DNA from 4 places in the Sporomusa sp. GT1 genome. Region 1 is predicted to be linked to each of the others. Evidence: riboswitches for the same ligand, from Rfam matches in the RefSeq annotation. Region 1 holds a riboswitch; each other region holds the start of a gene.
The links. A riboswitch is a leader RNA that binds a small molecule or an ion and turns the genes downstream of it on or off. The one in region 1 is predicted to bind S-adenosylmethionine.

Region 1 (7,592 bases):
AGAAATGCCGAAATCCTGACAATTGAAGGCTTGGCGTCTGACGGTGAACTTGATGCTGTGCAGCAGGCCTTTGTCCAGCATGGTGCCGTACAATGCGGCTACTGCACACCAGGCATGGTTATGAGCAGTAAGGCCTTATTAATGAAAAATACCAAGCCAACCGAAGCTGAAATAAGAGAGGCCCTTGCCGGGAACCTTTGCCGGTGCACCGGTTATGTAAATATTATTAAAGCAGTTAAGTCTGCTGCCGACGGGTTGAAGGGAGGCCAAAGCAGATGACCGGCTATGCGATTGCGGGTTTTTCCAAGCTGGAGGATGTTTTACAGGAACTTGCCCATGCCCCGGCTCAAACGGTATTTATCAGCGGCGGTACTGATTTTATCAATAATAGCCTTGGAAATAATGCCGGACTGGTGATCGATCTTTCCCAGGTGGCAGAGCTAAAGTATATTAAAGACTTAGGTTCTGAAATCAGGATCGGCGGCGGCACCACCTTTGCTGCTATTGCAGCCAGTCCGGTTATTAAAGCCAAAGCCGGTGCTCTGGCACAGGCGGCAGGTCAGGTAGGTTCGGTGCAAATAAGAAACCGGGCAACAATCGGCGGCAATATTGCCAGTGCCTCACCTGCCGGTGACAGTCTGCCGGTGCTGGCAGTCTATAATGCCGGCATCCATACTGCCGGACCGGAAGGAGCGCGTGTCCTAACCCTGGAACAAGCCCTAATCGGGCTTCAGGCGAAAGAATTAATAACTGAAATTGTTATTCCGGTTGCTGCCGGGAGCCGCAGCGGGTTCGTAAAAGTTGGCAGTCGGTCTCAGGTGACCATTGCTAAGATGAGTTTGGCCGCCCAGGTTATTTATGACAGCAGTAAAAACATGATTGTCGAGGGCAAGGTGGCTATGGGCGCTCTGGGCAAAACGCCGGTATGTCCGCTTGCCATTCAAAAATTTTTCAGCCAGCAGGTAGTTGATGAAAGTTTTGCTGCCAACTTAACATTGCTGTTGGCCGAAACGGTAGATGAGATGATAACAGGCCGGGCTTCCCATCCCTACAAAAAGGCAGCCGTGAGGGGATTGGCTCATGACTTGACCGGTCTTTTGTTTGCCGCTTGCAACAGGAATTAAATTATTTTGTCAGGAGGGAACGTGATGGCAGACAAACCGGCGCGTAATTTCAAATATGTCGGCAGGTCAATACCCATCGAAGATGGAGCAGCCAAAGCAAGCGGGCAAATCCGGTATACCGGCGACATGGCTATCGACGGGATGCTGCATGCTCACCTGGTATTCAGCCAGGTTCCGCATGGGCGGATTAAGAATATTGACATTTCCGAGGCCATGGCTGTGCCTGGCGTTGTAAAGATATATATGCGTGACAATGCGCCGCAAATCAGATTTAACTCGCAAGTATGGTTTGCCGGTCAGAATGCAGTTGAAGATCAGGAGCTATTCCCCGAGGTTGTTCGTTTTATTGGTGATACGGTAGCGGCGGTGGTTGCCGAAACCAAGGCGGCGGCCCTAACTGCTGCAAGTCTCATAAAGACTGACTATGAACTCTTGCCAATGGTTATTAATCCGGAGGATGCCCTCAGCGGCCAGGTTGCTGTCCATGACAGCGGCAACCCGTTTTTTACCATGGAAACCAGCTATGGCGATACGGCAGCTGCCATGGCGGCACCGGAAGGCATAGTAGTCGAAGACCGGGTAGAAACTCCTAAAATTCATCATGCAGCTATGGAAAATCACGTATGTATTGCCGCACCGGATCATCGAGGGAGAATAACGGTGCATAGTCCCTGCCAGATCGTATATTCTGTGCGGCTTATTGTGGCCAAAGTCCTGGGGCTGCCTTATCATAAAATCCGGGTTATCAAAACTCCCATCGGCGGATCTTTTGGTGGCAAGCAGGAAATAACCCTTGAGCCGTACTGCGCCTTCTTTGCCAAAGATTTGAACAGGCCGGTAAAGATAGAATTTGATCGGTGGGCCAGTATAATTGCCACCCGGACCAGAACCAAGACCATCGGTTATGTAAAAACCGTGGTAAGTCCTGAAGGCAAGATCATAGCGCGGGACATGAAGCATATTATCGATACAGGGGCCTATACTTCCAATGGCCGTGTCATTTGTTATGCGATGGGCAAAAAGCTGTCCAGGCTGTACCGTATTCCCAGCCAGCATTATCAGGCCATAGCCGTGCATACCAATACGGCCATAGCAGGAGCGGCGCGGGGCTATGGATCGCCGCAGGTGCAAACCATTGCCGAGATCAATCTGGATAATGTGGCCAGGCGTTTACAAATGGACCCTGTTGAATTTCGGCTGAAAAACCTGGTACACCCCTTTGACGCTGATCCGGGCGGCGGGCCTAATCTGGGCAATGCCAGGATTATCGATTGTGTGCACAAAGGCGCCGAGGCTTTTGGCTGGCGTGAGAAATGGAACAGGACTAAGCCTGAGGGGCGATGGCAGACCGGTGTAGGCATGGCTTGTGCCACCCATGGTAACGGCTATTACGGAGCCTACCAGGAATTTGGCACAATGACGATAAGAATGCTCGAAGACGGCAGTATTATGCTTAATGCCGGCTTGCACGACCTGGGCAATGGCACGGTAACCGCCATGAAACAGATTGTGGCCGAGGTGCTGGAGGTTGCGCTTGATATGATTGAGGCGCCTGAGGCTGACACTGATATTAGTCCCTATGATATCGGCTGCCAGGCCAGCCGGGTTATCCACGTTTGCGGCGCCAATGCCATGCAGGCTGCCGAGGAATTGCGCAGCCTGCTGATCCGGGAGTCGGCCAAAATTTTTCAGTGCAGTGAGGAAGAGGTATTGCTTGAAAATGGCATGGTCTATACCAGCCGCGAACCGGAAAAGAAAATCAGCTATGGACAAATGGCGGCTGCTATTCAGCAAAAAAATCAGGTCGAGCTTATTTGTACCATTACCTATCGATCCCCGGCCAACCCCGGTTCATATGCTGTAAACTTCGTCGAAGTGGCTGTGGACACTTATACCGGTTTTGTCAAGGTGGTGGACGTTGTAGCCGTACATGATATTGGCCAGGCCATCAATACCGGTTTTGTAGAAGGGCAAATTCATGGGGGTGTGCAAATGGGACTGGGGCTGGCAATCAGCGAAGATATTGCTTATGACGCCCGGACAGGTGTTGCCGGTGGCGCTAGCTTTAGTAAGTACCATCTGGTTAATGCACCCGATATGCCGCCGGTCAGAGTCCTCTTAATTGAAGAGGGCGAAGAGCATGGACCATATGGAGCTAAAAGTGTGGGTGAACTTGCAACAATCCCCGTCACGGCGGCTACCGTAAACGCCATTAACCATGCGCTTGCCGCCAACTTCACAATTCTGCCGGTTACCCCGGATAAAATTATGGCAATGCTTACGGCCCGGCAGGCAAGTAACCGTACATTACTTCGGTAGTGTCAGGTTTTGGGGAGTGCGGATGAAAAACTGTAACATTGTACCCCGGATATACTTGACAAATGTATCCTGGGTTAGGTATCATATATACATCTACCAATAAATTAATATTGAACTCTTATCCAGAGAGGTCGAGGGACTGGCCCGATGACACCCGGCAACCGGCGCAATGCGCAGTGGTGCTAATTCCAGCAGGAATCAGTAGATATTCCTGGGAGATGAGAGGGGCTTTATGTATGCCGGTTTGCCCCCTCTTTGCAGAGGGGGTTTTTTATTAGCTCTTCTGCATGAAAACAGTTAGGTCTAATCATTATAGTAGGAGGGAGGATATCATGGTTGTTACCTTTTTTCCGGGGTTTAGATGGCGGCCGCAACTTAAGCTGGCTCAAGTTGCGACACCTGAGCAGCCGCTGGATTTAGTTCAGGGCGGTTGTTTAGAGCAGGTTACAGTAGCTTATGAAACCTACGGCCAGCTGTCAGAAGGACGCGACAATGTAATTTTGGTGGCGCATGCATTAACCGGTGACAGCCATCCTGCGGCGCATGACCAATATGATGAGCAGGGCTGGTGGGAACCCTTAATTGGCCCAGGCCGGCCGCTTGATACCACCCGGTTTTTTGTTATTTGTGCCAATGTGCTTGGCGGCTGCCAAGGGACTACCGGCCCGTCTTCGCTTGAGCCTGCCACCGGCAAGCCTTATGGCATGAGATTTCCGGAAATTACCGTCAAAGATATGGTCCGGGTCCAGAAACGGCTGCTGGATATATTAGGGATTGAGCACTTATCCCTGGTGGTGGGAGGCTCAATGGGCGGGATGCAGGCAGTGCAATGGGCGGTTGATTATCCTGGCTTTGTGGATGCAGCGATTGTCATTGCCGCACCCGGCTATTCCTCGCCGCAGGCTATTGCTTACAACCGTGTAGGCCGCCAAGCCGTCACGCTTGACCCCGCGTGGCAAAATGGCGACTATTACGGCAGTCCGGGACCCAAGCAGGGTTTGGCCGCTGCCCGGGCCTTAGGGATGATTACCTATCAGAGCGAGTTGTCTATGTCATATAAGTTTGGCCGGCGGACGCGGGCCGGACAATTTGAAATTGAAAATTATCTTGATTATCAGGGCGAAGGCATGGTAAAAAGGTTTGATGCCAACTCGTATTTGTATTTGCTGCGAGCATTGGACCTCTTTGATATTGGTACCGGCTATTCTTCTTATGAAGCGGCTTTGGCAAGAATAGATGCCAGAATACTGGTAGTGGGAGTAAGTTCTGATATTTTATATCCGCCGCACCAGCAGGAAGAATTAGCGAAAGCCCTGCGGCAAGCAGGTGTATGCACCGACTTTGCCATCATTGACAGCCCGCATGGGCATGATGGATTTCTCATTGATTTTCATTTGCTCAGGCCCATACTGACCAATTTTATTAATAAAGTTCTGCCGGTTTCTGCCGCGGTACCTATTAGGCAGTGGATTAAGTTCAGAGCATCCAGCCTGGCTTATTTGGGGGCCAGGCTAGTACCGGACGTTTCCGTGTAAGGCAGCAAGCCCGGCCAGTGTAAGACAGGGACATTTCCTAAGCGATATTTATATACAAAATACATATAAAATGAGGGATGATTATGACATTGCCAGAAAATCTACGTTTTGATACCCTGGCCGTACACGCCGGGCAGCAGCCTGACCCAACAACCGGTTCGCGGGCAGTACCGCTGTATCTGACTACCGCATACAACTTCCGGGATGCCGACCATGCAGCCGATTTGTTCAGTTTGAAGGAAAGCGGCAATATTTATACCCGGCTTATGAATCCGACAAATGATGTATTTGAACAGCGGATAGCCGCGTTAGAAGGCGGTGTGGGGGCGCTGGCCTTTGCCTCAGGCCATGCGGCCATTGTTGCAGCCATTGTCAATATTGCCCAGGCCGGTGATGAGATTGTCAGTTCCTCGACATTATATGGCGGAACGTATAACCTATTTGCCCACACGTTGCCGCGGTTAGGGATAAAGGTTAAGTTTGTTGATCCGAGCAAGCCGGAAAACTTTGCCGCTGCCATTACGCCCCAAACGAAGGCAGTGTATGCTGAAATCATCGGCAATCCCAAGATCGATGTGCTGGATTTGGAGAACGTAGCTGCTGTAGCGCATAACCATGGTTTACCGCTGATGATTGACAGTACCTTTGCTACTCCGTATTTGTGCCGCCCAATTGATTTTGGCGCCGATGTTGTAATCCACTCGGCAACCAAGTTTATTGGCGGTCATGGCACCACTATGGGCGGTGTGGTTATTGACGGCGGCAAATTTGACTGGGGCAATGGCAAGTTCCCGCTGCTGTCAGAGCCGGACCCCAGCTATCATGATATGAAATATACCGAAGCCCTTGGCAAGCTTGCATATATTATCAGACTCAGGGTGCAGGTACTCCGGGATGTTGGCGCCTGTCTGAGTCCGTTCAACAGCTTTATGTTCCTGCAGGGTTTGGAAACGCTGCACTTGAGGCTGGAACGGCACAGTCAAAATGCACTGGCTGTTGCCAACTATCTGGAGAAGCATGAGCTGGTATCCTGGGTCAGCTATCCCGGGTTAGCAAGCCATCGGGATCATAATCTGGCGAAGAAATACCTGCCCAAAGGAGCCGGTGCCATAATGACTTTTGGCATCAAAGGCGGCCTGGAAGCCGGACGCAGGTTCATTAATGCACTCCGGTTATTCTCGCTGCTGGCTAATGTAGGTGATGCTAAATCACTGGTTATTCATCCGGCCAGTACCACCCATTCCCAGTTATCATCCGAGCAATTGGCCAGTGCCGGCGTATCTGATGATATGGTTCGCCTCTCTGTCGGCATTGAAGATGTAGCCGATTTGATTAATGATTTAGCGCAAGCCTTAGCCGCCAGCAAGTAGTGAAGCTCCCTCCTATAGCCGTAAGGAATCCTATGTATGCCTAAGGTATATTTTACTGGTAAAGTGAATAAGGTATACAATAAAGGTAGATTTACGGTATATAGGAGGAAGAGTTATGCAGGCTTTACTTACGAGAATCCTTGGACTCTGGCACTTTGGCAGCCCTTGTGAGACAGTTAAACCAGAAGTGCTGGTGGACAAGCGGGCTAAAGTTGTGCCGCTTGCCGCCAGCAGAGATATAACGAGGACCCAGGCGTTTTGGGATAAAGCAGTTCCGTCCTAGTGGTCCGTCTACGTGGAAAGTGTAGTTAGAATACGCGGGAAAAGTTCCGCGAAGTTATTATGATTTCAGCGTATACGGGTCACTAGGCTGGCTGCGGACTAACCTGCTCGAAAAAATCGCTTCTGACAGCGGTGGTAAGAGCCGGTTAGTCTTTTTTATTCATTATGTATTGCTGCAGCATAAAATAGCTTGACATATTCATAATGTGCCATCCATAGTATAAGGTAGAGGCCTTTTCCGGCTATCTACCTTATTAATAATAGGAGTACATGTGTTGTGGATCTTCTTCGCTTAACTTACTTTATAGAGGTGGCAGAGCAGCTGAGTTTTACCAAAGCCGCCAAAGTACTTCATGTTTCCCAGCCTTCAATCAGCAAGATGGTGCGTAGCTTAGAGGATGAGCTTGGGGTTACGCTTATCGACCGTTCGGCTCGCCGGATTAAACTGACAGATGCCGGGCAGACCCTTTATGAACGTGGCTGCAGGATCCTTGAATCACTTAAAACGGTAGCTTCCGATTTGGATGATTTAACAAAAGGACAAAAAGGCCGCATCCGTATCGGTATTCCGCCTATGGTTGAGACTAGCTTTTTTGCCATCGCCATTGGGGAATTCAAGAAAAACTATCCAAACATCATCATTGATCTGGTTGAGGTTGGTTCAAAAGCCGTAGAAGATATGGCAGAAGATGGGGAAATTGATATAGGTGTTGTTGTTCTGCCTGTAAGAAACAAAACTGATTTTTCTATGTTTGCCTTTACTAAAGATCCCATATGGCTTATTGTCCATCCGGAGCATCGCCTGGCCGGGCAGGAGCTTGTGCATATTGCCGATCTTGAGGATGAGCCAATAGTCATGTTCCGGAAGGATTTTGCACTGCATGACCATATTGTGGAGAAATGCCGTGAGCACGGATTTATGCCTAAAGTCTTATGTGAAAGCTCGCAATGGGATTTTATGG
Region 2 (7,592 bases), on a different contig from region 1:
CCAGGCCTGTTTATTGCTGCGCTGGCTTTTGTCTGTGGCCGGATGTATTACCGGCACCAGCGGGGAGCAGGGCTGCTGGCGCTAATAACAGCGCTTTTGTACCTGATATCCACGCCGTTAGTGGGAGATATCTTAATCCGGTCCTTAGAGAGCCGTTACCAGCCGCCGGCAGCGATAACCGGTGATGTTATTGTCACGCTGGGAGGCGGGGCTACGGCTGATACGCCGAATGTTCATGGGCAGGGACATCTTATGGGGTCTGCTGCCAACCGGCTGTTAACGGCAGCGCAGTTACACCGTCTCACCGGCAAGCCGGTCATCGTTTCCGGGGGGCAGGTATTTGCCAATACCGGTAAGGAAGCCGAGATTGCCCGGCATATCCTGCAAGGCTTGGGCGTCGCCGATGACAACATCATTGTGGAGGGGCAGAGCCTTAATACTACCGATAACGCTAAATTTACGCAACAGATTATAGCGGAGCGTGGTTTTACCAGTCCGGTGCTGGTGACCTCGGCTTTTCACATGGAGCGGTCTGTACAGCAGTTTGCTAAATATAATATGGAAGTGACGCCATACCCAACCGACTATCAGACAAATACCCGCTTTATTTTTGAATGGCATTTGTTATGGCCCCGGGCGGACGCTTTCTATAACACCCAGTTGGCCATCAAAGAATATCTCGGCCTTATGGCAGTACGCTGGTTTTAATGTTATATATGAGGAGTAGTGATATCTTGAAAATTTTACTTATCGGCGGTGGCGGACGCGAACATGCTCTGGCCTGGAAACTGGCGCAAAGCCCCCGGGTGGAAAAAATCTATTGCGCTCCGGGTAACCCCGGCATTGCGGCTGTGGCCGAATGTGTCGACATTGATGTAAGCGACAATGCCGCTTTGGGCCAATTTGCCTTAGCCCATGCTGTCGATTTAACCGTGGTTGGCCCGGAACTGCCGCTTGCCAACGGGCTTGTCGATCATTTTGCCACATTACAGCTCAAGGCTTTTGGACCGTCCCGGCAGGCGGCCCAGCTCGAAGGCTCGAAGGCTTTTGCCAAAGAAATTATGCACAAATACAATATTCCCACCGCCGCTTCCGCGGCTTTTACCGATGCGGACAAAGCTATCGCCTATATCAAGGAGCAGGGGGCTCCCATTGTTGTTAAGGCAGACGGTTTGGCAGCCGGCAAGGGTGTTGTGGTAGCCATGACGGTGGAGGAAGCGGTTGCTGCCGTCGATATGATGATGCGGGACAAGGCTTTCGGCAGCGCCGGTAATTTGATCGTTATTGAGGAATATTTAGAGGGTGAGGAAGCCTCCCTGCTGGCCTTTACCGACGGCTTTACGGTAGCTCCCATGGTGGCGGCTCAGGACCATAAACGGATTTTTGACAATGATCAGGGGCCCAATACCGGTGGTATGGGAACCTATGCCCCGGCGCCGGTGGTAACTCAGGCTGTGCGGGAGCAGGTGACGCGCGAGGTGCTGCAGCCGGTGGTTGACGGGCTGCGTCAGGAAGGCATTATCTATAAAGGCTGTTTATACGCCGGTTTGATGATTACGGCCCAGGGGCCAAAGGTCATTGAATTTAACGCCAGGTTTGGTGACCCTGAAACACAGGTGGTATTGCCGCTGCTGGATAGTGATTTGGTGGATATCATGGAGGCCTGTGTCGGGGAGCGGTTGGCTGATGTAACCATAAATTGGCGGCAGGAAGCGGCCGTTTGTGTTGTGCTGGCGGCTGCGGGGTATCCGGGCGATTATACCAAGGGGAATGAAATTACCGGTATTGATCAGGCGGAAAAGCAGGGCGCGATGGTTTTTCATGCCGGTACCGGCAGCAAGGACAACCATATTGTTACCACCGGCGGCCGGGTGCTGGGCGTGACTGCCGTAGCCGGTGATATTCGTGCGGCGGTAGAGAAGGTATATCAGGCTGTACCTGAAATCAAATTCGCGGGAATGCAGTACCGCAAAGATATAGCCCACCGGGCGTTTAACCGCAAATAAGCTAAGAGGGAGATTGCCACGCATATTAGGCAGATTGCTGGCAACCCGCTCGCAAAGGAGTGCATGGTTTGGATGCAGGGTTAATAGCCATTAATCTACTGGTTATAGCCATCATTGCTGTTGGCATTGGTATGACGGCAATTGGCTTGCCTGGCAACTGGCTCATATTTTTTACGGCGCTGGGGTATGGCTATACAGAAGGCTTCGTGCATATGAGCAGTACCGTGCTCTTGCTGCTTTTGGGCGCATTATTGCTGGGCGAACTGGCTGAATTTATAGCAGGAGCGCTGGGGGCCACAAAAGAAAATGCATCCCGTATGGCTATCGGGTCTGCCTTTTTTGGCGGCATTGTCGGCGGTATTGCCGGCACAGGCATTATGCCGGGACTTGGCTCGATTGCGGGGGCCATCACCGGCTCTTTTGCCGCCGGTTACCTGGCGGAGTATGCCGCTACCGGCAACCGGGAGAAAGCGGGGCGGGTTGCCAAGAGTATCATGATTGGTCAGGCATTGGGATTGATTTTCAAATTAGCCATGGCTATCGGCATGGTGGTTTTGATCCTTTCCAAACTGGCTTGGTAAGGACAGGAGGAAACTTATGAAACGCCGGCAAATACTTGATGCTGCCTATACTGTTTTTTCCCGCAAAGGCTATCATCGCGCCACGGTTGACGAGATTATTGCCTTAGCCGATACCGGTAAAGGCACAGTATATAACTATTTTGTCAATAAGGAACAACTTTTTTATACCTTGATTAAGGAACGCAGTGCCGGTTTTGAAGCTGAGTTGGATACCATTGCTGCTCTTGCCGAACCGGCGCTGGATAAAACCAAGAAAGCCATTCGTGTTTTTCTGGAGTTTTATGTGCAAAATGCGGATTTGTGGCGGGTGCTCATGCATGAGATGCGCGGGTTAGGCCGTGAGGAACCGTCAAGCTTTACCGAGGCGGAGCGGGAAAAATACCGGGAAAGGTTTGTTCACACTATCGGGACATTGCAGCGGATCTTACAGGAAGGAATTGATCAAGGTACTATCCGCCAGTGTGATGTGCACAAAGCCGCCCATGGTTTGTTCAGTGTTATTGTGATGATGGTGTTTCAGGGGTTTGTTGGCGGAGAACAGGATTCTATTGATAGTACGGCCAACAGCATTGCCGATATTTTTATGTACGGGATAGTTAACCGTTAATAAAAAAAATGAGTCCGGGGATTTCCCCAGACTCATTTTTTACTTCATTAAAATGCCGGTACAATAGCACCTTGGTACTTTTCATTGATAAATTTCTTAACTTCTTCGGAGGTTAAGGCTTTGGTTAATTTTTGGATTTCCGGGCGGTTTTCATCGCCTTTGCGGACGGTAAGGATATTCACATAAGGGGAGTCTTTTTGTTCAATAAACAAGGCGTCTTTACCGGGAACCAGCTTGGCCTCCAGCGCGTAGTTGGTGTTAATGACAGCTAAAGTCAGATCATCCAGGGAACGCGGCAATTGAGCAGCTTCCAGTTCGCGGACTTTTACATTTTTGGGGTTGGCGGTAATGTCGCTGACGGTAGCGGTAACGCCTGCGCCGTCTTTAAGTTTAATAATGCCGGCCTTCTCTAGGAGTGCCAAAGCGCGGCCGCCATTGGTGGGATCGTTCGGGATGCCAATTTCTGCGCCGTTTTGCAGGTCATTCAGGTTTTTAACTTTTTTAGAATAAATCCCCATGGGTTCGATATGTACGGCAGCAGTATAGGTTAGATCCAGTTTGCGCTCGGCGCTGAACTTGGTCAGGTAGGGAATGTGCTGGAAGAAGTTAGCATCAAGTTCTTTTTCCGCAACAGCCATGTTAGGACGGACATAGTCGCTCATTTCTACCACAACCAGATTGATGCCTTCTTTTTCCAGAATGGGTTTGATGACAGCAAGAATTTCAGCATGGGGCAGAGGGGTTGCGCCTACTTTGATAGTCTTTTTCTCAGTTGCTGAAGGGGCAGGGGTTTCTTTACCGCCGCACCCGGCAAGGAGAGTGGAGAACGCCAATAAAGCGGCAAGCAATAATAAGGTAATCTTTTTCATGACATATTCCTCCTAATAGTAGTTACTTTACTAATGACACCAAGGTAAGACAATGTTCTGGCTAAAAAAAGCAGGTCAGCCTCCTCCCGTAAAAATAGTGAAAGCCATTTCGGCAGTCCGAAATGGCTTGTTGTCCAGTTCTTCATCTGCCAGGAAAGTATCCTGTGGAATTGGCACCGTTCGCAAATTGCGATGGTTGCCGCAGCGTCATCGGGCCATTCCCTCAGCCAGCTCTTGATGAACAATATGTAATTTATGAAATTTATATTAGCACCGATAGGTATGTCTGTCAATAAAAATATAATTAAATTAGTAAAAATGAGTAAAATAGTAAAAAGTTTTAATTCGATAAAGCTGGAAAGGAATAAAGAAGGAAAAAACAGGTGTGTAGCGAATAGATAGTGTAAGCAAGTATTTACAGGAGGCGTAATAGTATGACCGCAAATCCCAAATTGAAAGATGCACTTACCGACCAGCTGTTTCGGGGGATTTTATCGCTTAGCAGCGAGGAAGAGTGTTACCAGTTTTTTGAGGATGTATGCACAATCGGCGAACTTAAGGCGATGGCGCAGCGGCTGGAAGTGGCGCGGCTGTTAAAGGCAGGCGTCATTTATGACGATATTGTTGCCGCTACCGGTGCCAGTACCGCAACCATCAGCCGGGTTAAGCGCTGCCTTTATTATGGAGCCGACGGTTATAAAGCTGTGTTGGCCCATCTGGAGGAAAACAAGGCTGAGTAGAATGGAGTGTTAATATGAACAAAAATTTTGTACCGCAAATTCCGTATGGGACGCGGGACTTGCTGCCCCGGGAAGCCAAGCAGAAGCGGATTGTCGAGGGGGCACTGGCCGATCTATTTTCCTGCTGGGGCTATGACGAAATAGTAACACCGACCTTTGAATATATGGAAACACTGGCAGTGGGCACAGGCAGCAACATTCAGCAGCATGTATTTAAATTTTTTGATAAAAACAACCGGATTCTGGCACTCAAACCGGATATGACAACCCCGATTGCCCGGGTGGCGGCAACCAGACTGAAGGAAATGCCGTTGCCGCTCAGGCTGTTTTATCTTACCAATGTCTTTCGCCATGAGCAGGCGCAGGCCGGCAGACAATGCGAGTTTTATCAGGCCGGGGTGGAGCTGTTAGGTGCGCCCGGTCCGGCAGCCGATGCCGAAATTGTGGCCCTGGCGGTAGAAGCTATGCTGGAAGCCGGGCTGACCAATTTTCAAATCGGCTTAGGCCAGGTGGATTTTATCAACGGCCTGATGGCGGAAAGCCAGTTAAGCCCCGAGCGCCAGCAGCAGATCAAATCCGCCATGGTTACCCGCGATTTAGTTGGGCTTGGCGAACTGCTTTCACAGAGCGGACTTAAGCAGGCAGCGCAAGAACTGCTTAAGCAAATTCCGCTTTTGCATGGACGGGAGGATATGTTAAGCAGAGCCTACCGGTTGGTCAGCAATGACCTCAGCCGGGCGGCGCTGGATAACCTGGCCGATATTCACAAGCTGCTTGCAGGCTATGGTGTCGATCAGTATGTCAATTTTGACCTTGGCATAATTCGTGACTTTGATTACTATACCGGCATGGTATTTGAGGGCTATACGCCGGGACTGGGCTTCCCGCTGTGCGGGGGCGGGCGTTATGATACGATGCTGGCTTCACTGGGGGTTGCCAACCCGGCGACAGGTTTCGCCATGGGAATAGAACGGATGCTATTAGCTCTGGAGCGCCAGGGGATTGGCGTCAGCGTGCAGGGTAAAGATGTATATATTGCCTGGACGGAAGGTAAGCTGGCGCAGGCCATTGAAGCGGCTAACCAATGCCGGCGGCAAAGACGCCGGGCAGAACTGGCGCTTGCTGCCGAACCGCGGGCGGTGGCGGAAGCAGTGGTTCGCACCCGGGGCTATGAGGAATTGATATATATTGAGTAAACGGATAAAACAGGTTGTAGCGGCGGTCACTGCCCGGATTAGCGAAACAGACAGGCAGTTTGTGGAGCGGTATTTAGACCCGGCGGCAGCCGCCTTCTTTTGGCAGATGAACCTACCTGACCAGCGGCATGCTTTGAATGTAGCCTACACAGCCGGGGAACTTGCCGCTAAGGAAAAGGATGTTGACCAAGAATTACTGCTAACATGCGCGCTGCTTCATGATATCGGCAAGATAAAAGGGGATGTCAGCGTTGCCGATAAAATCATTACCGTAATTTTGGATACCCTTGTGCCGCGCTGGGCCAAAAGCTGGCAGCGACTGGGGCGGGGTGGCAAGGTAGCCAATCTCCGGCATGCTATGTATATCTATTATCATCATGCCGCCCGGGGAGCAGCTATGCTCGAGGCGGCCGGGCTTGACAGGCGGATAACCGGGATCGTGGCCAGGCATCATGAAGCGCCGGCAGACGGCGAACCGGTAGAGCTTACACTGCTCAGAGCGGCTGACAGCCTGAATTAGTCTCTCAAGGTACTAATAGCCTTTGACTTTGTCAACCACATTCAGCATTTCACGCCCCTGGATAAAGCGGGTAAGATTATCGGCAAACAGCTTAACGGAGCGGTCAAGATAGGCCGGTGACAGGGCGGCAACATGCGGTGTAATGATAACATTGGGCATGCTCCATAACGGACTGCTCTCAGGCAGCGGTTCACAGGCAAAGACATCCAGCCCGGCACCGGCAATGAGGTTTTGCTCCAAAGCGGTGACCAAATCATTTTCATTGACAATAGCCCCTCTGGCGATATTGAAGAAATAAGCCGAAGGCTTCATTGCCGTAAAATGCTGCAGTCTAATCCGGTTTTGCGTGCTTTCGGTCAGCGGCAGGGCGGTAACCGTGAAATCGGCCTTGGCCAGCATTTCCAGCAGACTATCATCATCCGGCGGATACAGTTTATCTACAAATAATTCTGTGGTGACCTCCTGCTTGCTGGCAAGTACCGTCATCCCCAGCGCCTTGGCCTTTTTCGCAATCTCGCGGCCGATAGAGCCTAAACCGACAATGGCGAGGGTACTCCCGTGCAATTCACCGGCGGGAATGCGTTTCCACTGCCGGGTCTCCTGCTGGCGGAGACTGACGGTAAGTCCCCGGCTGAAAGCCAGCATCATGGCCAGCACATGTTCCGATACCGGGATACCATGGATACCTTTCGCGTTTGTCAGGATGGTGTCTGCTGCCTGAATTTCAGGAAACAGCAGCTTTTCCACTCCCGCGCTTAGGGCATGAATCCATTCCAGGTGAGGAGCAGCCTGGTATAAATGACGGGTTTCCATCCAACCCCAGGTGACTAAGATATGGCAGGAGGGCATATGCTCGAGAGCATTTGCTTCATCGGTAACAAGTATAGTAACATTTGGCTCGGCAGCCAGAATAAGCTCCCTATGGCGGTCGGCAAGCGGGTTGAGCACGACAATATTCAGCGCAGACATAAAGAACCTCCTTATTGCGTTACGCTTGGTACGGTTAGTATCCTGCCAAATACTTCTACATATGCAGGCGGTTTTCCTACCTCACCCGGAAAGATTGCCGGATA
Region 3 (7,592 bases), on a different contig from region 1:
TACTATACACCTTTACATGTTTATTGTCAACAAGGTTTTTGTCGTTTTCATATAAAGTACATTTGTATTCATTAAGAGCACAAATATAGTGCCTAAAAGAAAAGCGTCACCCCTTTCCCGGCGAAAGAAGTGACACTAATATTACTAAGACGTATGCAATAAAATACTGTTTCTTAATGAGCACCATCACGCCCGGCCTTGCTACCGCAGCACCCTAAAGGTGCAGCCGGTCAGCGCACGCGCTTGGCATCGCGAATAAACAGTGCAGGCACAATAGCCAGAGCACACAATACCCCGGTGAGCAAAAATACATCCTTGAAGGCAAGAATAGCAGCCTGCTTGGCTACCATGCTTTTCACCACCGTCAGTGCCATAAGGTTTGCCTCGCCCAGAGAGTTCCCGCTATGCACAAAATAGCTCTGCAGGGTGCTCAATAGCCTGACAGCCGTCTCTGACGCCGGATTAATATAGTTGGAATAAATGGCTGTATGGAAAATAGTTCTGTCATCCAGCATTGTGCCCATAACCGCTACCCCCACGCTGCCGCCAATATTTTTAAACAAATTGAATACCCCGGAGCCAACCCCGATTTTATCCTTGGGCAATGATCCCATAACACCGTTAGACAACGGCGACATGGTTAACGCCAGTCCAATACCCATGATAATAAGCCCAAAGGCAATGTAGGAATAAGCAGTTTTATCATCCAAAATACGAAAAGAAAATAAAGCCACCGCCATAATAGCCATTCCGGTTGAGGCCGGAATTTTTGAGCCGAACTTGTCGGCAAGCCGCCCGCCAAGCGGCGCCAGCACCACTAACGACAGCGTCATCGGCAGCATGGCGATACCGGCGCGTATAGCAGTGTAGCCTTGAATATTGCGCAGATAGAACGGCAGTAGAAACAAGCCGCCATACATGGCCATATATGACAAAAATCCGACGATATTGGATACAGTAAAAGTTACATTTTTAAATAAACCCAGATCCACCATAGGTTTTTCAATATGGCTTTCCACCAGGAGAAAGGCCAGCAGCGACAGGGCCGAACCGGCACACAGGCTTATAATATAGAGTGAAGACCAGCCTTCTTTAGAACCTTGGTTCAGCACTAACAGCAGGCCGCTCAAGCTCATGACCAGCAGCGTACCGCCAATATAGTCAATGCCGGTTTCATTGCTGCCGGCTTTGGATTCGGACAGTACTTTCACCCCCAGCAGCAAGCCGCCGGCCGCTACCGGTAAAATAGAATAAAAAATCAGGTGCCAGTCCAGGTATTCGACAATAGAGCCGCCAATCGTCGGACCAAGGGCACTGCCGGCAGCAGCCAGTGCCCCCCATATTCCCAACGCTTTACCGCGTTCCCCGGCGGGAAAGGCTTCGGAAACTAATGCCATGGCATTGGGAAATAACAGTCCGGCTCCAATCCCCTGCAGTACCCGGAAAATGATCAGCAGCGTGCTATTCCAGGCTAAACCCACCAGCAGTGTGGCAATAGTAAAAAGACTTAATCCAATTAAATACAGCCTTTTTCTGCCAAATTGATCTCCCAATTTGCCGGTAATGGGCAGGATCGACCCATAGGGCAGCATATAAGACAGCGATACCCACACTACCGAATCCATAGTAAAGCCGAAAACCTGCATAATATTGGGCAAAGCAATATTTACCGAACTGCTCACATAACCGCTTAACATGGTTCCCAAAGTTACTGTAAACAGCACTAAATACTTGTTCGCCGGCGTAGAATTTTTCATATATACCTCTTATGACTTGACATGCACACTTATAATAGCCGACATGCCGGGTTTTAGCGCAAAGATTTCATTGGCCGAAACCTTAATTTTTATCGGCAGTTTTTGCGTAAGCTTAGTATAGTTGCCTGAAGTGTTTTCCGTCGGCAGCAAGGCAAACTGCGAGCCGGTGGCAGCACCTACCTCGCTGACTTCGCCGGTAAAGTTCCGGCCCGGGTAGGCGTCAATAGTAAAATCAACACTTTGTCCGGTATGAACTTTTCCGATATAGGTTTCATCAATATTGGCGGCCACCCACACATCTTTCAGATTTGCGATATTGACAATGGGTTGACCGATTGACACGCTTTCACCAATATTAACCGACTTTACTGCGATAACACCGGCAATCGGATCCCGGATTACGGCATGTTCCAGTTGAAGCTCGGCATTTTTCAGCGCCGCTGCTGCTTGTTCCACCAGAGCGGCAGCTGCCTGAATATCTTCAGAACGCGCCCCTTCTGCCGTCAGGCTATACGATTCACCTGCTGCATGATATTGTGCCTGGGCAACAGACAGATTGGCTTGCGCTGTGTCCCGTTGTTGCGCGGAAACAGCGCCTTGCTGATAAAGCGCTTCGGCACGTTCATACATTTTCCTGGCATTTTCTAAGTTTGCCGCCGCTTGTTCTGTAGCAGCCCCAGCCTGAGCCAGTTGCTGCGGCCGGCTGCCGGCCTTGACGCCCGCCAGTTTGGCCTGAGCGACAGCCAGACTGGCTTTAGCCTGAGCCACTTGCACCTCTAGCTCCTTACTGTCCAGTTTTGCAATCACCTGACCGGCCTGCACTTCATCGCCTTCCTGAACCGGCAGTTCGTCCACCCTGGCCGAAATTCGCGAACTTACGGTAACAATCGTCCCTTTAACTCTGGCATCATCGGTTGAGACTACACCGGCGTATTTGATCCACCACCATAATCCCCCGCACAAAACGATAGCGAGAACAAGTCCCGCCACAGCCATAAACTTCTTTTTCGTCACTTTTTTATGACCCATTATTATTCCTCCCTGCCCTCACCAAACAAATCCCGGCGCAGTATCTGAAGCTTGCGTTCCGACTCATTAATTCTTTGCCTGACAATTTCCCGCAGGGTCGGTATATAGGACACACCTTGCTCAGTAATCGAATATACCCGCTTGTTTCGGGTATCAGGCTTATCCCAGCTGCCAACAATGTAGCCGCGCTCCTCCATCTTCCGCAGTAACGGGTACAAGGCATTGGGATTGGGTGAAATCATACCCAAAGTACGGCCTTTAATGAGTTCCGCAATTTCATTTCCGTAAGCCGGACTTTGTTCCAGGATCGTGAGTATATATAGCCCGACAAGAGCCTTGACTCTTGTCTTATATTCATTGTCCTTAACCATTCCGTAAAGCCTCCTCATCGCATTGAATTGCAATATTATTAATTTTAATAACATTAATTTTAACATCTTTTTGTTTAAATTACAAACCCCTAAAAAAACATACGGCGATGAACTATAAGCAGTTCATCGCCGTATGTTTCTTTAAATTCCGTCGCCATGAAGGCCGGTTAATTTTCCTACCCGGTATTTTTCGGTTCTTTCCACCTGCATAATCTGCCCTGCCTGGATTTGCATAGCCACTTTTCCATATTCCATGCCGTCAACTGACTGCAATATCCGCATTCGCACCCCAGTGGCAGCTGCTGCAGTTTTACCTGCGCCCTTCGGCGGCTGTTCGCCTATCCGGATTTTTTCCAGTTTCTCCATTTGAATAATCCGTGAATCCTGGAGTACCAGGGTAACAGAACCAAAATTAATATGTTTCACAGCTTGCTCAATCAACGCAAGCACTTCCTCAGAAATATGTTTATTCATACGCTCATTCCCTTCCAGTGCTGCTAAGCCCGCTTTACCCGGAAACCGTGCGTTTCAGCTACCTTGCGGCCAATACCCTGAATTTTGCCGGTAATACACGAACGGCAATGAGCCGGCGTGTCGTTGATACAAATCTTCCCCGGGTAGAGCAAATACAGCTGCCGGTATTCGCCCTCGGTAACATTGGGCATCACTACATTGGCCCCCCGTTGCAGCGCCAGTACCCGTCCCTGCGGGTTCAAAGACTCCATAGCGGTTGTCGCCGGAATATTAATATCCGGTAACAGCAGCCGGGTCATAGCCATCACCTTGGTGCTTAATTCAAAAGTACCGCCTGCCTCTTTGGCTAACGGCGTGTCCGGATTAGGAATAAACGGACCTACACCAATCATGTCCGCATCCATGCTCTTGAAAAACAAAACATCATCGGCCAGCGATTCAACAGTTTGCCCCGGTATACCGACCAGAGAACCTGTTCCCAGCTCAAAACCCAGCTCTTTTATGTCCTGCAGGCATTTTACCCGGTTATCCCAGCTCATGCCCGGATCGAGTTTTTCATACAATGCTTTGTCGGTAGTCTCAATTCTGAGCAAATACCGGTCGGCACCGGCATCACGGTATGCTTGATATACCTCACGGGTTTTTTCACCCACACTCAGCGTAATCGCCAAACCAAGTTCCTTGATTTTTTTGATAATATCAACCATGGCAGCCACATCAAACCATTCATCTTCGCCTGACTGCAGCACAACCGTGCGATAACCGTATGACTTGGCTTTGGTTGCAAAATCAAGGATGGTTTCCGGTCCCAGACGATAACGGTTTACCTTTTTATTATCCCGCCTTAGACCACAATACAGACAGTTTTGTTTGCAGGTGTTGGAAAACTCAATCAGCCCACGCAAATGTACCTCGTCGCCCACATACATTCGGCGCACCCGGTCGGCGGCAGCAAAAAATTCCGCTTCGTATTCGGTATCTATCAGCAGCGCAACAATTTCATCTTTAGTAAGCTCATGGGTTGTTTCAGCTTTTTTTATTAATGCCAGTATATCTTTTTTATCAGTCATACTGTTACTGCCTCCCCGTATTCCCAAAATAGTTATGCCTGTTGAAATCATGATATCCGGTTTTTCAACCGGCGTCAATATCAAGCAGGCAAGCAGATAAAAAGCATAAAAATATCTATTGACAAATTGTATTAAGTATGCAAAAATAAAATCCAATAAAATTAAATAATTAAACTTATCGAGAGTGGTCGAGGGACTGGCCCTATGACACCCGGCAACCGGCAGCAATGCAAGGTGCTAAATCCAGCGGAGCAATCCGGAAGATGAGTTATCAGCGCATACAGGCGACTCTTCTTACGGTGGAGTCGTTTTTTTGTTGCCTGCCGCAAACACAAAATAGGAGATGATATGTTATGAAATTTGCCACCAAAGCCGTCCACGCAGGTCTTGTCACCGATAAAACCACCGGTGCCATCAGCACTCCCATCTACCAGACAACCACCTTCCGCCACCCTGAACTCGGCCGCAGCACCGGCTATGACTATTCCCGTACCCAGAACCCTACCCGTAAGGCGGCGGAAGAAGCCGTAGCCGCCCTGGAGGAAGGACATGCCGGCTTTGCCTTCGCTTCAGGCATGGCTGCCATTTCGGCAATACTGATGCTGTATCAGCCTGGTGATCATCTGATTATTACCGAAGACTGTTATGGCGGAACCTATCGCATTATGGACAAGATATTCAGCCAGTTCGGTCTGACAGTTACTTTTGTCGATACCAGCAGCCTGGAAGAGGTGCGCCAGGCACTGCAGCCTGCCACGAAAGCCATCTTACTGGAAACACCCACCAATCCGCTGATGAAAATTGCCGATATCCGGGCAATAACGGCTATCGCCCGTCAGCATACCCCACAACCGGTGCACGTCATTGTGGATAACACCTTCCTCTCCCCCTATTTCCAGCAACCGCTAACTCTGGGCGCCGATATTGTCTTCCATAGCGGTACCAAATACCTGTCAGGCCATAATGATGTGGTCTGCGGTCTGGTAGTTGCCGGTGACCCCGCGCTCTGTGAAAAAATCGGGTTTATCCAAAACGCTACCGGCGCCATCCTTGGGCCGCAGGACAGCTGGCTTTTACTGCGGGGGATCAAGACACTGGCAATCCGGTCACGCCAGCACGAAAAAAACGCACAGGCTGTCGCCGAGTGGCTTACCACCCATCCCAGTGTTACCAAAGTCTATTACCCCGGCTTAGCCAACCATCCCGGTAAAGAAATCCAGGACGCCCAGGCCTCTGGCTATGGCGGCATGCTGTCTTTCACCGTAGACCATCCCCGCCTGCCTGCCCAAGTGCTGCGCAAGGTAAAAGTCCTCCAGTTTGCCGAAAGTTTAGGCGGCGTTGAATCGCTGATCACCTTCCCAGCAGTCCAGACCCACGCCGACATCCCGGCCGACATTCGTGAGCGCTTAGGCATTAGTGACTGTCTCTTGCGCTTGTCTGTCGGCATTGAAGATGTGGAAGACATTATTGCCGATTTGGCCCAGGCGCTGGAACAGTAAGATAGAAATGAGTCAGAAATTTTTTCTGACTCATTTCTATCTCTAAATTATGATTGATAATGCCGGACTCTAAAATCAACACCAATTCTGTTGGCAATCTCCCGGCAGGACTGGATATTGTCATCAGACATAACATCAACAACAGACAGTACTACCTGGGGAATATACTTTTTGCATTTAGCAGCAAACGCAAGCATAGCCTCATAGGCTTTTTCACCATAATCGGATTGGCATAATTCCTGATATTCTTTATTGTTTTTTGCATTCATGCTAATAGAAACAGCATCCACCAGCCCTGCTAACTGTGAAGTGATATCCTGCCCGCAAATCAAATTGGCATGCCCGTTTGTGTTTATGCGAATAGGTATATTATATGTATTTTTCAAACATCTGCATATTTCAACAATATCATAAGTTCGCAGCATGGGTTCTCCATATCCGCAAAATACAAACTCCCGGTACTTATAGATATCCCTGGCTTGAATATCTGCCAGAACTTCACTGACCGTAGGTTCCCGTTCCAGCCACAGATTCATTCCCCGGGAAATACCTTCCTGATTATTTCTCACGCAAAAAGTACAATTATTGGTACAGCGGTTGGTAATATTGATATATAAAGAGTCTCCCCATTCATACGTAATCGTCATCATCACCCCCTTTTTTCAATCAACTATGCCTTAGATACCATCTCCGTAAATTCCTTCCTGTTCGTTAATCCGCCGTTTTTCGGTTTTCTCTATCTGTTCCACCTTGCCATCTTCAATTCGGATAATCAGCTGCCCATACATCAGACCTTCAAGCTGAGCAATGATTTTAGGCTGAAAAGAGTGCTGTCTTGCTGGAACATCCTGTACTATATAGCCGGATTTATTTTTAGCGGTAAAAATAAATTTTTCTGTTCTCTCCATTTTAATCACATAGCCGTCCTGCACTGTCAAAATTAAGTGCCCATACTTAACCGTATGAAGCGAATGACGGATCAACTCCATAATTTGCGGCAACAAACGTTTCTTGGAACTTAACTTTTCCACATTACACCCCCGAATTAATTATTATCGACAAATCATCAGCCAAACAAGATGCAATGCAAAAGTGTACTGATTCAGTTTACAATGCTGCCGACGCAGATATGGATTCAGCCACATTTTTTCCAGATAACTTCGTCTTGCCAGCGGTGAAATGCTCGGTTTGCAGTAATTCCCAAATTTTGTGCCGAACCCAGCCAAAGTCGGCTGATGAACGGATACCATCACGCGGTCTTGGCAGATTAATCGTAACAATTTCTTTGATTGTTCCGGGATTTGCCGTCATTACAGCTACCCGGTCTGCCAGAAATACTGCTTCATCAATACCATGTGTAACAAAAACAATGGTTTTCCTGGTTTTTTCCCA
Region 4 (7,592 bases), on a different contig from region 1:
GGAAGCCGATGTTGCCCTTATCCTGTTTTTAAGAAAGTTATACTTTCTGTTAGGATAAAGTAGTCGGCTTTGGCTGAGCCGGCTACTTTAATTATTTTTTAAATTCTGAAAAAAAGGTTTTTTTTGGTCGTAAGTATAATATGTATACAGCAGGACAATTTGCCATCGGAGGTGTTAAGGTGAAGCTTGTTGCCGCTATTTTCAGCTTGTTCTTCTTGCTATCTATGCCGCTTGCTGCCAGTGCCATAGCTTTGGTCAATCGGGATGTCATCCTGGAAGCGCAAGAGTATGGTATAAAACGCAAACAGCTGCCGCTTACTGAGTTTCTTCATCCTTGGATTGTCTACGAAGAACAAGCAGCTATCCTTAATGAAACAACCGAACGGGCTTATTTGTATACTCCATTTTTGTTATTGGCAAATGATGCCCGTGACAAAGCAAGAAGCAAAAAAACGGTTCAGCTTGCCGACAGTGAAAAGATTCTGGCCGATTATGCCGGATGTCTTGTCTTCAGTATAACAATTAATGGCAGCACCGAGAATTTCAGTAACGGTATTCAAGCCACGATTAAACAAGACAAGAAGACGCTCAAGCCATATCATGCTGTTATTAATTCTCCGGTAAAAACCCCTTGGTTCCCAGGCGAACCAAAGTTCACAACCCATACATATTTTTACTTCAATAACAGAGAAGTACAGTTAAACAAGCCTGTGACAGTGGTGTTAACCACTAAAGACAAAAAGGAACGCCGCTTTTATTTTGATTTGTCTAATTTCAAATAACTCATTGCGATGGACAACCAACAAAGCAGGAGGAACTGTAAAAATCTACGGTTAAAATCGCATGAACAGTGAATAATAACATACGCAAAGGAAGGTGCAGTTTCCGTGCTTAAAAGCATGACCGGTTTTGGCCGGGGGGAATACATTGATTCAAGCCATCGCATTATCATTGAGATCAAAGCGGTAAATCACCGCTACAACGAAATTGTTATCCGTATGCCGAAAAATCTGGGCAGTCTGGAAGATAAGATCCGCCGCAGCATTGCCAGTACCATTTTACGTGGCCGGGTGGACGCTTTTATTACGGTTGATGAATATGGCGAAAAGAAACGTACGGTAAGGGTTGACAAAGAATTGGCGATGGCTTACCATAATGCAATGAGAGAATTAGCCGGTCTGTTGGAAATACCGGCAACTGATAACATCTACCACTTATCCAAATATCCTGAAGTTTTCAAAGTGGAAGAAATCGCCGAAGATGTAGAACAGTTATGGCCCAAGCTGGCGGCGGCTATTGAGGCGGCAGTGGCCAATCTGATGAAAATGCGTGAAGCCGAGGGCGCAAATATTGAGCGCGACCTCTTGGAGCGGGTAGACAAGCTCAGCAGCTATATTGCGGCTGTAGAGGAGAGAGCACCGCAGATTCTTGTAGATTACCGGGAAAAGCTATTAAACCGTATGCGGGAGTTGCTGGCCGCAGTAGGGGCAGAACCTGACGAAACCAGACTGCTGCAAGAATCGGCTATATTTGCTGACAGAACTAATTTCACTGAAGAAATTGTCAGGCTCAAAAGCCATTTATCCCAGTTCCGGGCAACTGTAAACTCGCCTGACGCCGTAGGGCGCAAGCTGGATTTTATTGTTCAGGAAATAAACCGGGAAACCAACACAATTGCTTCCAAAGCAAATGACTCTGCCATCGCCAATATTGTTGTTGAAATTAAAAGTGAAATTGAGAAGGTCAGAGAGCAAATCCAAAACATAGAGTAATATAGGAGAATTACGTCTAAGTGGCCTATAAATTTATAGGAGGAGTCTTAATGGACATAAAATTAATTAATATCGGTTTTGGCAATATTGTGTCGGCTAACCGGATCATATCCATAGTTAGCCCTGAATCAGCTCCCATCAAACGCATTATTCAGGAAGCGCGCGACCGGGGTATGCTTATCGACGCTACATATGGACGCCGGACCCGCGCTGTAATCATTACCGACAGTGATCATGTTATTTTATCGGCAGTACAGCCTGAAACAGTAGCTCACCGGTTAACAAGCAAAGACACCAGCGATGACACTGCCGAATAAGGGAAAGGAGTTAGAGCCATGCCGCAGCAAGGAATACTACTAGTTGTATCCGGTCCTTCGGGTACCGGCAAAGGCACCATTTGCCGCGAGCTGCTGCGTAGCAATCCCCAGTTAAAATACTCTATATCGGCTACTACCCGCCAACCCAGGACGGGAGAGGCTGACGGAGTAAATTATCTTTTTGTTGCCAAAGATCATTTTCAAACCATGATTGAAAACGACGACCTGCTGGAGTGGGCCGAAGTCTACGGCAATTTTTACGGGACGCCACGCCACTATGTGCTTGAACAGTTAAAAAACGGATATGATGTCGTACTGGAAATAGATACCCAGGGAGCTATGAAAATAAAAGAAAAATTTCCGGAAGGTGTATATATATATATAATCCCGCCCTCATTGGATGAGCTTGCTGACAGAATTCATAAACGCGGTACTGACAGCCTGGAAGTCATCAAAAAACGCCTGCATTGTGCCAGCGCCGAACTTGCTCAGGCGCATAACTATCATTATATTGTAGTAAATGATCAAGTAGCGGCAGCTGTGCAAAGAGTGGAAACAATCATTGCCGCCGAAAAGCATCGGGCAGAACGCAATACCGATTTAATTGATAGTCTTTGCCAGGCACGTTGTAACTAACGAAACTTGGCACAGCAAATAAATTAGGCAAGGGGATATGCTATGATTAATCCGTCTTTAGATACATTAGTGAAAAAGGTTGACAGCAAATATACACTGGTTGTCTTAGCTGCCAAACGGGCTCGGGAAATTATGGATGCCCAACAGCCACTGGTGGAGTCTAAATCCAATAAGCCGGTGACAATTGCCCTGGAAGAGGTGGCTCAAGGTAAAATTACCTACGAACGCACCAAAACCGGCATTAAATAGGAGTCAGCAATGTCATCAGGCCAAACTATCGTTATCGGAGTTGCCGGCGGCATTGCCGCCTATAAAGCAGTTGAAATTGTCAGCCGGTTAAAGAAAGCCGGGCATACGGTCTATGTTATCATGACAAAAGCGGCTACAGAATTTGTCACACCGCTCACTTTTCGCGAAATTAGCGGCAACCCGGTGGTTGCCGACATGTGGGAAGAGCCTAAAACCTGGAATGTGCAGCATATTGCACTGGCCAGCCGCGCTGATCTATTCCTCATTGCGCCGGCAACAGCCAATATTATCGGCAAAATAGCAAACGGCATAGCCGACGACATGCTTACAACCACCGTCATGGCTACCAAAGCACCGATAATTTTGGCTCCAGCCATGAATACCAACATGTATCTAAACCCAATTACCCAGCAAAACTTAAACAAACTGGCAGGACTTGGCTATCATATAGTAGAACCGGCCTCCGGCATGTTAGCCTGTGGTGTGGATGGCCCCGGCCGCTTGCCTGAACCGGCGGATATTGTAAAAAAAGTTAAATCCCTGCTGCAAGGCAACCGGGATTTAGCCGGTAAGCGGGTACTGGTTACGGCTGCCGGCACGCGTGAACCCATTGATCCGGTGAGATATATTGGCAACCATTCGAGTGGCAAAATGGGATATGCTCTTGCCGAAGCCGCCGCAGCGCGCGGCGCAGAAGTTATTCTTGTTTCCGGTCCGTCAAGTCTTGCCTGTCCGGCGGGGATAACTGTCAAAAAAGTTGAAACTGCCGCGCAAATGCGTGAAGCTGTTCTTGCGGAGTTTGATACTGTCGATGTTGTAATCAAAGCCGCCGCTGTGGCTGATTATCGGCCTGAGACGGCAGCAGACCAAAAAATAAAAAAAACCGGCAATACTCTAACCTTATCCCTGGTCAAAAATCCTGATATTTTGCGCGAATTAGGCGAGCGTAAAAAGCATCAGCTCTTAATCGGTTTTGCAGCCGAAACGCAAGAGCTTTTAAGTCATGCACAAGAGAAACTAATTAAGAAGAATCTTGATATGATTGTTGCCAATGATGTTACTTTACCGGGAGCCGGCTTTAATACAGACACAAATATTGTCAGAGTCATACATAAAAATGGCCTGATTGAAGAACTGCCGCAGCTTACTAAACGCCAGGTGGCTGAAATTCTGATTGACAAAATTTGTGTAATGTTGACAAATTATACTTGATTTTTTTTTGTATTTAGATTAAAATCTTTTTGTTGTTAAATTGCATATGCTATACTCATCAAGAGTTGGTGGAGGGACTGGCCCGATGAAACCGCGGCAACCATTTTAGTAGTTTTACTAAAAACGGTGCCAATTCCGGCGGATAAACCGCAAGATGGGAGTGAGAACAATCACGCCTCCCTTGCGGAGGCTTTTCTTTTTGCAATATAGAATTTAGGAGGGACAGCACTATGGTAAAACGTGTACTTTTTACATCTGAATCTGTAACCGAAGGCCATCCAGATAAGATTGCCGATCAAATTTCCGACAGCGTACTTGACGCAATTCTGGCTCATGATCCCAATGCCCGGGTAGCTTGTGAAACATTGGTTACCACCGGTATTGTGCATGTGGTAGGTGAAATCACGACCAACTGCTATGTAGATATTCCCAAAATTGTTCGTGAAACCATTAAAAGTATTGGTTATACCCGTGCCAAATATGGTTTTGACGGTGAAACCTGCGGTGTGTTAATTTCTATTGACGAACAGTCTGCAGATATTGCTTTAGGCGTTGATAAAGCTCTCGAAGCCAAGTTAGGCAATATGGATGCCATTGAAGCGATTGGTGCCGGTGACCAGGGTATGATGTTCGGTTATGCTACCAACGAGACTCCGGAATATATGCCATTGCCCATCGCCCTGGCTCACAAAACAGCCCGCCGCCTCTCTGAAATTCGTAAGAACGGCGAGCTGCCATATCTCCGTCCGGACGGAAAAACCCAGGTAACTGTTGAATATGAGGATGGTAAACCGTTACGCATTGATACTATCGTAATTTCAACCCAGCATAGCCCGGAAGTCGACAGAGAAACCATTGAAAAAGATCTTATCGCCAAAGTTATCATTCCGATGGTTCCCGGCGAACTGTTAGATGCGCAAACCAAATACTATATCAATCCTACCGGCCGGTTTGTTGTAGGCGGCCCGCAAGGTGACTCCGGACTGACAGGACGCAAAATTATCGTCGATACCTACGGTGGCATGGCTCGCCACGGCGGTGGCGCTTTCTCCGGCAAAGATCCCACAAAAGTGGACCGTTCTGCTGCCTATGCTGCCCGCTATGTAGCCAAAAATGTCGTCGCAGCAGGCTTGGCCGATAAGTGCGAAATACAATTAGCCTATGCCATCGGTATTGCCCGGCCGGTATCGGTCATGGTAGAAACCTTTGGTACCGCGAAAATTGACGAGAGCAAAATTGTCGAACTGATCAACAAGCACTTTGATTTAAGACCTGCCGGCATTATCAAGTCCCTGGATCTGAGACGCCCCATTTACCGTCAAACAGCGGCATACGGTCACTTTGGCCGCACTGACATAGATTTGCCCTGGGAGCGTACCGATAAAGCCGATATGCTTCGCAAAGAAGCCAATATATAAGAGTAACCGTTCTTGGGATTCAACTAAAAGAGGTTGAGAATCTTAGACAGGGCAGTCAGCGGATAAATGGAGACTTGATTCAGATGAAGTTTTAACCCCATCTGAATCTTAGTCATCGGATAAATATTAATTAATTAGTGGCCAATGGTAATACTAATATTGCTGGAGACTCAATTCAGTAAAAAGGGAGGTATTCCATTGGCCACACAGAAAAATACCACACAATCCGTTTACCGTGTTGGGGGCCTCAAAGGCGACCATTGCCGGAACCGTATTGAGCATACGTTGTCCCACCTTCATGGTGTTTCTTCCGTAAAAGTAGACTTAGCTTCTAAGCAAATTGCTGTCAGCCATGATGCATCGGTGACTTCTAGCGGATATATTGAAGAAACCTTACAATCACTCGGTTATTCAATTCAAGGTTGAGGAGTCTGACATATGAAGCTCCATTTTTCACCGCTGAAAAAGCGCCGGATTAAGCGTTTTTTTAAACGTTTGCCAATGGACACCGGGCTAGATTGGGAAATGGCCGCTCATGATCCCGAAAAACCGGTAGCAGGTATTTGACACTGAAAAGCGAATATAAATATATATGTTAGCTAACAAAGGGGACTGCATAGTCCCCTTCTCTTTATCCTTAAGAAAAGAAAGCCAGGTGTAGAAAAAATGGCAAACACCGCTCAAATTATTGTAAATATCCCTGCCCGCAGCATTACTAAGCCTTTTTCCTACATTATTCCAGCTCACTTACCTGAGATCACTATCGGCTGGCGCGTACTAGTTCCGTTCGGCAACAGGAAGGTAGAAGGGTTCGTTGTCGGTCTGGAACCCGAATGTACGGAAGGCTTAAAAGCCATCCTTGCTATACTTGATGATTACCCCTGGTTTGATGACAATATGTTGAAAACAGCCAAATGGATAAGCCAGTATTATCTCAGTTCACTGGCCGAAGCCATGCGTCTGTTCGTTCCCGGCCTGTCGGGAGTAAAAACGCAAAAAGCCTATCAGGCATCTGCCGCAATGGATTATGAAGCGGCAGCCATTCTGCTCGCCAACAAGCCGGAGGAATACCGCCAGGCACTCACCTATATTTATGCTCATGGTCCGGTTAGTCTCAAAGATCTTGCCAAACTTCCCGGTAACATAGATGCTATGATAAAATTTTTTTTACAACATAAACTAATTATTCATGCAGATACTGTCAATACACGCGGCAAAGCCAGTACAACGACAATTATTAACTTGGCTGTCAGCAAGGAAACTGCTGCTCAAGCTGAGCAAATGCTGCCCAAAACCAGGGCAGCCCAGCGCCGGCTTTTGCAGGCACTCCTGCAGAATAATGAACTTGCCTTGCCCCAGTTGCGCCACCTTAATATTACGCAAGCCACTGTGAAAAAATTAGCAGAACAAGGGCTCATTACCAGCCGCAGTGTACCGGTGCTCCGCAACAGCTATGACAGCGTCTGTCAGCAGGCTGCCGAGGTATCATTGACACAACCGCAGCAGCACGCCTTACAGCTAATAATTCCAGCCATTAAAGCCGGGACGCATAAATCTTTTTTGATTCACGGCGTTACCGGCAGCGGCAAGACTCTTATTTATATCAAGGCTGTCGCTGAAGCCCGGCGACATAATCGCCAAGCCATTGTCCTGGTGCCGGAAATTGCTTTGACAAGTCAGCTTGTCGCCCGTTTTCGGGCAGCGTTTGGTAATGATGTTGTTGTTATCCACAGCAAACTATCAGTCGGCGAACGGCACGATGCCTGGCGCCGCCTCCAGTCCGGCCAGGCTGGCATTGTTGTTGGTGCACGTTCGGCCTTATTTGCACCTGCCCGCGATCTGGGCATAATAATTATCGATGAAGAACATGAGTTTACTTACAAACAGGAAGAATCTCCCCGTTACCATGCCCGGCAGGTTGCCTTAATCCGGGCCAGACTGGCCGGTGCAGCCCTGGTACTGGGCAGCGCTACCCCGGCGATAGAAAC

Region 2: another riboswitch for S-adenosylmethionine. It lies ahead of GT1_RS17025 (MetQ/NlpA family ABC transporter substrate-binding protein); the one in region 1 lies ahead of GT1_RS21360 (homoserine O-acetyltransferase).
Region 3: another riboswitch for S-adenosylmethionine. It lies ahead of GT1_RS17485 (PLP-dependent aspartate aminotransferase family protein); the one in region 1 lies ahead of GT1_RS21360 (homoserine O-acetyltransferase).
Region 4: another riboswitch for S-adenosylmethionine. It lies ahead of metK (methionine adenosyltransferase); the one in region 1 lies ahead of GT1_RS21360 (homoserine O-acetyltransferase).

The regions. Positions count from the first base shown of each region.
Region 1 is NZ_BMBX01000044.1:8,237-15,828, reverse strand. Features, by position in the region: gene GT1_RS21375 ((2Fe-2S)-binding protein) at 1-279, shown strand, start outside; gene GT1_RS21370 (xanthine dehydrogenase family protein subunit M) at 276-1,124, shown strand; gene GT1_RS21365 (xanthine dehydrogenase family protein molybdopterin-binding subunit) at 1,149-3,443, shown strand; SAM riboswitch class I at 3,559-3,668, shown strand; gene GT1_RS21360 (homoserine O-acetyltransferase) at 3,776-4,978, shown strand; gene GT1_RS21355 (homocysteine synthase) at 5,062-6,348, shown strand; gene GT1_RS21350 (hypothetical protein) at 6,464-6,631, shown strand; gene GT1_RS21345 (LysR family transcriptional regulator) at 6,908-7,592, shown strand, end outside.
Region 2 is NZ_BMBX01000019.1:17,182-24,773, reverse strand. Features, by position in the region: gene GT1_RS17045 (YdcF family protein) at 1-708, shown strand, start outside; gene purD (phosphoribosylamine--glycine ligase) at 735-2,006, shown strand; gene GT1_RS17035 (DUF456 domain-containing protein) at 2,075-2,587, shown strand; gene GT1_RS17030 (TetR/AcrR family transcriptional regulator) at 2,604-3,194, shown strand; gene GT1_RS17025 (MetQ/NlpA family ABC transporter substrate-binding protein) at 3,242-4,063, opposite strand; SAM riboswitch class I at 4,203-4,307, opposite strand; gene GT1_RS17020 (YerC/YecD family TrpR-related protein) at 4,498-4,803, shown strand; gene hisZ (ATP phosphoribosyltransferase regulatory subunit) at 4,818-5,999, shown strand; gene GT1_RS17010 (HDOD domain-containing protein) at 5,992-6,519, shown strand; gene GT1_RS17005 (D-2-hydroxyacid dehydrogenase) at 6,532-7,488, opposite strand.
Region 3 is NZ_BMBX01000021.1:18,986-26,577, reverse strand. Features, by position in the region: gene GT1_RS17510 (DHA2 family efflux MFS transporter permease subunit) at 231-1,757, opposite strand; gene GT1_RS17505 (HlyD family secretion protein) at 1,767-2,786, opposite strand; gene GT1_RS17500 (PadR family transcriptional regulator) at 2,789-3,157, opposite strand; gene GT1_RS17495 (YezD family protein) at 3,299-3,631, opposite strand; gene hydE ([FeFe] hydrogenase H-cluster radical SAM maturase HydE) at 3,655-4,701, opposite strand; SAM riboswitch class I at 4,874-4,971, shown strand; gene GT1_RS17485 (PLP-dependent aspartate aminotransferase family protein) at 5,055-6,200, shown strand; gene GT1_RS17480 (TatD family nuclease-associated radical SAM protein) at 6,248-6,850, opposite strand; gene GT1_RS17475 (DUF2292 domain-containing protein) at 6,878-7,231, opposite strand; gene GT1_RS17470 (ABC transporter ATP-binding protein) at 7,308-7,592, opposite strand, start outside.
Region 4 is NZ_BMBX01000003.1:216,591-224,182, forward strand. Features, by position in the region: gene GT1_RS06640 (hypothetical protein) at 180-782, shown strand; gene GT1_RS06645 (YicC/YloC family endoribonuclease) at 888-1,772, shown strand; gene remA (extracellular matrix/biofilm regulator RemA) at 1,823-2,089, shown strand; gene gmk (guanylate kinase) at 2,108-2,725, shown strand; gene rpoZ (DNA-directed RNA polymerase subunit omega) at 2,768-2,974, shown strand; gene coaBC (bifunctional phosphopantothenoylcysteine decarboxylase/phosphopantothenate--cysteine ligase CoaBC) at 2,984-4,186, shown strand; SAM riboswitch class I at 4,239-4,347, shown strand; gene metK (methionine adenosyltransferase) at 4,417-5,604, shown strand; gene GT1_RS06675 (heavy-metal-associated domain-containing protein) at 5,803-6,030, shown strand; gene GT1_RS22510 (hypothetical protein) at 6,043-6,171, shown strand; gene priA (primosomal protein N') at 6,271-7,592, shown strand, end outside.